3 regions of the Phyllobacterium sp. CCNWLW109 genome follow, and region 3 is predicted to be linked to each of the others. Evidence: riboswitches for the same ligand, from Rfam matches in the RefSeq annotation. Region 3 holds a riboswitch; each other region holds the start of a gene.
The links. Region 3 has a riboswitch for thiamine pyrophosphate ahead of thiB (thiamine ABC transporter substrate binding subunit). Riboswitches for the same ligand answer to the same signal wherever they lie in the genome.
Positions count from the first base shown of each region.

Region 1: it holds a riboswitch for thiamine pyrophosphate, as region 3 does, so the genes downstream of both, thiC (phosphomethylpyrimidine synthase ThiC) here and thiB (thiamine ABC transporter substrate binding subunit) in region 3, are expected to answer to the same signal.
Region 2: it holds a riboswitch for thiamine pyrophosphate, as region 3 does, so the genes downstream of both, thiE (thiamine phosphate synthase) here and thiB (thiamine ABC transporter substrate binding subunit) in region 3, are expected to answer to the same signal.

Region 1 covers NZ_JBBCBK010000004.1:475,687-477,935, reverse strand. The annotation lists gene thiC (phosphomethylpyrimidine synthase ThiC) at 1-1,003, opposite strand, end outside; TPP riboswitch at 1,106-1,226, opposite strand; gene V9K92_RS17785 (NAD(P)H-dependent oxidoreductase) at 1,272-1,841, opposite strand; gene rpsU (30S ribosomal protein S21) at 2,023-2,249, opposite strand, start outside.
Region 2 covers NZ_JBBCBK010000003.1:36,238-38,486, forward strand. The annotation lists gene thiD (bifunctional hydroxymethylpyrimidine kinase/phosphomethylpyrimidine kinase) at 1-211, opposite strand, end outside; gene thiE (thiamine phosphate synthase) at 208-873, opposite strand; TPP riboswitch at 938-1,041, opposite strand; gene V9K92_RS10805 (TadE/TadG family type IV pilus assembly protein) at 1,092-2,057, opposite strand; gene V9K92_RS10810 (ABC transporter ATP-binding protein) at 2,206-2,249, opposite strand, start outside.
Region 3 covers NZ_JBBCBK010000003.1:720,173-722,421, forward strand. The annotation lists gene thiP (thiamine/thiamine pyrophosphate ABC transporter permease) at 1-70, opposite strand, end outside; gene thiB (thiamine ABC transporter substrate binding subunit) at 76-1,089, opposite strand; TPP riboswitch at 1,135-1,246, opposite strand; gene pcaD (3-oxoadipate enol-lactonase) at 1,928-2,249, opposite strand, start outside.

The DNA of each region.
Region 1 (2,249 bases), on a different contig from region 3:
AACCGCCTCGCGAGACGATGCCCGTGACACGATTAACCGTCAGTGGAATATAATGCAGTCGGACACCGGCATGAATAGTAAAGTAGTCGACGCCCTGCTCTGCCTGTTCGATCAGCGTATCTCTGTAAACTTCCCAAGTCAGATCTTCAGCGATACCGCCAACCTTCTCCAGCGCCTGATATAGCGGGACAGTTCCGATGGGAACCGGCGAATTACGGATAATCCACTCGCGAATATTGTGGATGTTGCGCCCGGTCGACAAGTCCATCACCGTATCGCCACCCCAGCGGATAGCCCAAACCATCTTTTCGACTTCCTCCTCCATCGACGATGTGACGGCGGAATTACCGATATTGGCATTGATCTTCACGAGGAAATTCCGACCTATGATCATAGGCTCAAGCTCAGGATGATTGATATTGGCAGGTATGATGGCCCGCCCCCTGGCGATTTCCTCCCGTACGAATTCCGGTGTCACATGATCCGGTAACGATGCACCGAATGACTCGCCATCCCGAACTTGGTTCCGTGCGGCTTCCCGACCGAGATTCTCCCTTATAGCGACATATTCCATTTCAGGCGTAATAATTCCCGCGCGGGCGTAAGCAAGCTGCGTAATCGCTTTTCCGTCGTAAGCGCGGCGTGGCTGATATTGAACAGGAAATTCTCTTGTAAGCCGCTCGCCCGTGGCGAAGCCATTGTCAGCTGACTGGATTATTCGCCCCTTATAGGAATAGCTATCGGCCTGTTGACCGATTTTCCATGCCTCACGAACACGTGCGATCCCTTTATTGATATCGATACTTGCAGTTGCGTCAGTGTAGGGACCGGATGAATCGTAAACCGCAAGGTTTGGCTCACCAGCGGTGGGATGAACCGCAATTTCGCGCAAGGGAACGCGAATATCAGCATGTATCTGCCCTGGTTTATAAATCTTGATTGAGGCGGGAAGCGGCCCGGTTGAAACTTTCGGGGCCTCGGTAATTTTTGTTACAGCAGTCATCGTCAGGTTCCTTTGCGTTATTGCAGGAAACCCAGTTCTGAGCCGGAAGGATGAAAGAAGCCTCGCGAATCCAATCATGGATTCAGTGCGAATGCACTATGCGCGATAACCTTTGCACCGTCCCTACGCCAGTGTGAACTGGATCAGGTTCAACGGGTCACTGCGCTTGGCTATGCCTGAAGCAGTATCTCAGCCCCTTGTCGGGACTCCCCTGGTGAATGGCCTAAAGTGAACCGCCTGACGTATTGCTGTCAAGCGCTTCATAAAATTACGAAGCGCGAAGCGGTTTCAGAGCACCTGCCCATTTTGCAAGTTCAGTCAAAACCGTGCTGGCGCTGGTAGTTATCAGTTCATTTGGCGTGAACACGCCATCATCGTTGATAAACTGCTGGTACGAAGGAATGGGAACGCTTTCTGCAAGCGAAACCATACGGAGTGCCGAGATCAACCCTTTGACCGATTCGGTAGCACGCAATCCACCGGAAACACCGCCATAACTTACAAAGCTTACAGGTTTGTAGTTCCACTCATTCCATAAATAGACCAAGGCATTGATGAGCGAAGGTGGCGCGTTGTAGTCATATTCAGGCATGACAAAGATGTAAGCGTCGGCCGGCTCAATCGCCTCACTCCACTTCTTTGTATGCGGATGTTCGTATTTTTTCATGCGGGGATGATTCGGTTCGTCATAGACCGGCAACTTGAAATCAGCCAAATCGATAAGCACAGGGTCGAACTTGCCATCCTGCTTGGCGAATTCGTTGAACCACTTTGCTACAGCAGGACCACCACGCCCGGGCCGCGTGCTTGCGATTATAATATTGAGCCTGAGTGCCATAGGATCATATCTCCAAAACTGCGATAATCGATAAGTAAAGACATTGACCCATCGCACAAGAAGGCACTTTTTTGAAACTGCCCGGAATGTCTGCGTAGTCCCACAAAAAACGAAACCCGCTATAGCGATTTGGCCATGCGGGTTTGTCGTCACAATGAAGGGCGTTAAAGCCCGTCAGATATTAGCGATTATTATTATTATAGTCGTTACCTGCTGGCGCGCCAGGGCGTGCAACACGTTCTTTTTTCTTTGGTCCAGGCAACAAGCCTTCGCGTTGAGCCTGCTTGCGGGCGGCCTTGCGGGCGCGGCTAACGGCTTCTGCTTTTTCGCGAACACGACGTTCAGAAGGCTTTTCGAAAGCCTGACGGGCCTTCATTTCGCGAAATAGACCTTCGCGCTGCATCTTTT
Region 2 (2,249 bases), 680 kb from region 3:
CAAGGTCGGAAAGAACCGCGTCCATCTGAGCCCGGATGATATCGGGCGAAAGATTCTCAATGGCCGTAACACCATGGGTGTTCTGCGCAGTGATCGCGGTGAGCACGCTCGCTCCATAAACACCGAGCGCCGAGAAGGTTTTCAAATCGGCCTGGATTCCTGCCCCGCCGCCGCTGTCAGACCCGGCAATAGTCAGCGCTATTGCGGTCATGCTGGCTCTCTTACCTGCAATGCCTCATCCACCGCCGACCGCAAAGCTTGCGCCGCTCCTTGCGGATCGTCCTGACGGAAGATCGCAGAAATGACCGCTACTCCATCGGCACCCGCTTCAATGGCAAGCGGCGTGCGCTCCAGCCCAATACCGGCGATAGCGCCTATGGGCAAATGCGGTTTTGCCTTGCGTATGATGGCAGCCAGGCGCTTGAACCCGTCAAAGCCGATCGGTTGCAGATTTTCCTTGGTGGGTGTTTCAAACAGGCCGCCAATACAGGCATAGTCAATATCGCCAGCAATTGCTGCTTGCGCGTCCGGCTCATTCTTGACGGTCAGTCCGATAATCGCATTTGGCCCGAGCAGATGTCGGACATCGGCAACCGCCATGTCTTCGCGCCCCACATGGACACCCTCAACGCCAGCGGCAAGCGCAACATCAATCCGGTCATTGACGAGCAAAGGAACGCCTGTCGCCTTGATCGCGGCGTGTATCTGCCGTGCACGATCAATCATGTCACGCGTTGCGGAGTTTTTGTCACGATACTGGATGATCGTCGCACCGCCACGCGCCGCAGCGAGAGCCAGCGCCCCCAAATCCTTGTCAGGGCCAATAGCATCAAAATCGACAATGGCATTGAGGCGGTAATCTACTTTTGTCACGTCACGGACTCCACTTTCAAAACTGGAGACCCGGATATGTGCGAAGAAAGACGAACCAGCGCGATAATTGCTCAATTCCCGTTCCTACGCCGGCATGATCCGGATCAGGTTCAAGGGTCTTGGCTCAGCGCCATCTCAGCATCGTACGATGCCCCCCTCGGAATGAAATCATGATGAGACGGCGCATCATGGAAGTCAATGCGCCGGGGTGGTTCGGCTTAACGAGTCAGTCGGACATATTCCCCGTCAACGGCCTTGCATGCGGCCTTGATCTTGTAAAGAAAGTCCGGCTCGATCACGCTCGCGGGACTTCCCCCGTCTTCCCACCAGTGATCATGCTCCTTCTGGTCGCAATCCAAAAGAGCCAGAGGATTGGTCGCGGTGGCGGTTAATCGAACACCGTCGACAAACAGGTTCGTATAGGTGCTGGAGTCCAAGGTGCTGTAGGTCGCATTATAGGTTTTATATTTCGAACCGGTATCTGCTTTGCAAACAACTTTGTTGTTCGTGGATGTGTTCCGGTAACCGATATCGCAGCCATCGGTCTTGACCTGCATAACCATGCGAAGGCTGCCTTCATCATATTCGCCAAGCTCGAATGTTACCGGCTTTCCTGTATCCGGGTCAGTGATGCCCGATCCTTTACCCCCTGCTCCGCTATGGTCTGTTGCGGTATAGGTAATTGTGCCCACTCTGACATCTTTGCCCCCCCGCGTGACATAGATGGAGACCCGTTTGTAATACCACCCGGTGACCGTATTAATCGTTATAGTAGCGCTTGACGGTTTCAATGGTGCCAATGCTTCCGCAAGCACACCTATAGCTACTTTTTCCTTGGCTAGTACCTTCATGAAAAGCGTATTTGTTTCGCCCGCGAGCGATACAATCACGCGTTGGTTGCTGGTATCAAAGCCGACCTGCATTTTATCCATCTCGGCGCCAAGATGAGCACGCAGATAGGCGCGTGCACTTGCTTCGGCAGCAGCCTTGTTTTCACCCGTAAAAACGGAGGCTCCGGCCAATGCCGCGGAATCTGCAATGCCCTGCAATCGTGAGCGATCGCCGCTTGCGCGGGTATAATCCACGGCAAGCCCGGTCATTCCCACCATAGGTACGAGCAACAATGCTAATGTGACGGCTGTCGCGCCACTACGGTCTTTCAGAAAGTTTCTTATTTTTTTCATGGCCCACTCCAGTCGCTGGGCAGACCATTGATTCAGCCATGTGAATGACGGCTTATGAAATTCATTCAGATTTTCACCATTCTGCATTCAGGCAGTAAAGAGCGCCTGAATGTTCAGCAATGGTAAAAATCCGGTGAACCTTACAGCTCTATATGGATGCTTCCGGCCGGACAAAACCCTCGCTCGCCAAAA
Region 3 (2,249 bases):
CGCCCGCCAATACGCCCAGAAAGGCGAGAGCGAGACCTCCCGCCAAGGGTTTCATCGAAGAGGCGGCCATCTATGCTACTTGCTCATGGCTTCAAGCCACTCGTCGATCCAGGCTTTGCGATTTTTCGCCACTTCTTCAGATGTGAAAGTCAGTGTCTTTGCTGGCTTTACCAATGTGTCAAAGGCTGGATTGAGCGGATTTGAGGTTTTAGCTGCAGGATACATCCAATTGTTTTCGGGAATAGTATCCTGAAATGCCGTGCCGGTAACAAATGTCAAAAACTGCGCAGCAAGCGGGTTCTTGGCTCCGTTTACAGTTTGCGCTGCAACCTCGACCTGCAGGTAATGTCCTTCATCGAAGGATGCTGCCTTGTACCGATCGGTTTTGTCCGCGATCAGATGATAAGCGGGCGACGTAGTATAGGAAAGCACCATGGGCGCTTCACCTTTGGTAAAAAGCCCATAGGCTTCTGACCAGCCGGGCGTGACGGTTAAAACGCGATCCTTGAGTTTGGCCCAGGCTTCACTGGCCTTGTCCCCGTAAACTGATTTCATCCACAATACGAGACCAAGGCCCGGTGTAGACGTGCGAGGATCTTCAATAACGATCTTCTGCTTCGGATCGCCATCAACCAAATCCTTCAGACTAACCGGTGCGTCTTTGACTTTCTCTGTGTCATAAATGACAGCGAAGTAGCCATAATCATAGGGAACGAAAATGCTGTCCTTGAAGCCACCAGGAATGTCGATAGCAGTTGTATCTATGCCATGCGGCGCAAAAAGTCCGGTTTGCTGAGCTTCAAAAGTCAGGTTCGTATCCAGACCGAGAACAATATCCGCCTTTGTCGATGCGCCTTCAAGCTTCAGACGGTTAAGCAGCGCAACGCCATCGGCGACTGCTACAAAGTCAACAGTACAGGTGCATTGCTTCTCAAAGGCTTCTTTGACTTTTGGCCCTGGCCCCCATTCAGAGGTAAAGCTTTCATAGGTGTAGACTGTCAGCTTGCCATCCGCATTTGCTGGGCTGGAAAGGCCAAATGCCAATGCGCTGGAAACAAGGGCAAATTTCATAAATTCGAGTGGCTGCATAGGCGCCTCCTAAAGTTGAACTTCAAAAGGATAGGTGCGCCGGCTTGTGAAGCCGCATCTAATCCCTCCGCCGGTACAAACCGGATCAGGTTCCGCGGGTTGACTGGATTGGTTCCAGTCTCTCAGCCTGTTGATGCAGGCACCCCGTTAGAGCAAAGCAAGATTAGTGACTGTGTCCTGCCAACGCAAGCGCCCATCGCCTAGCTGGTTGTTTTTGTTATGCCTTCCCCTTGCCACGCCCGCTTTTGCGTCTGGCTATTGAGATGGTGGGAAAGACGGGCGGTCATCGAAGCGCGTCTTTGTAGTAGGTTAAGCGATCCGAAGACCGCCCGTCCGGCGATTTTGCATTCTGTCCGTTCCGCTTGGGAGGCCTCGGCTACCCAAGGAGTGCCATTTGCGGCGCGCCATGCGTTAGCCTTGCGCCCCTTAAAGTGCTCGTCCAGCACGCGCCGTTCCTAGTAACGGCAGGGGAACCCTTGGACAGAACGTCCCCGGATGGCGGGTCCGTAACCCGCCATCGGAGGCGCCCATCCTTCCCCAAACTTCGAACGGCTCCGGAAGCTGTTCCCCGCGGGAAGGACAGGAACAGAATAATGCAGAGCGGGTGCTGTTGGATAAGTTTGTCGAGATTATTTTTGGAAAGTCTGATTTGCACAAGCTAAGTGCGTCCTTCGACAAGCTCAGGATGAGGGAGGTCGATTGATTGCAGGGCGCCAACTCTTGCAAGGCTAGCAAGTTGTCGCTGCGACCCACAAAACTTCCCTCATGGTGAGCTTGTCGAACCACGCATTATATCGAATGCAGCTTATCCACCTCACTCGCGGCGAGTCATCTTGAGCTAGTTGAGGGTTGAGTTGCTCAAAATTGGATTGCCCTCAAGTTTGAACTCATCGATAAAGGCGCGAATGATCGCGACGAGCATTTCGGGTTGTTCCACGCAGGGAATATGCCCGGCATCCTTGATGACTTCGTAGCGCGCGCCCGGAATCAATTTAGCCATTGAAAGCACGACGTCCGGCGGTGTCGAACCATCTTGATCCCCCACAATACAGATTGTTGGAACCGATATTCGGCCTGCGTCTTCTGTCAGGTCTGCATCACGAATTGCTGCGCAGGTTCCGGCATATCCGGCCAATGGTTGACGAATCAGCATGTTCCGG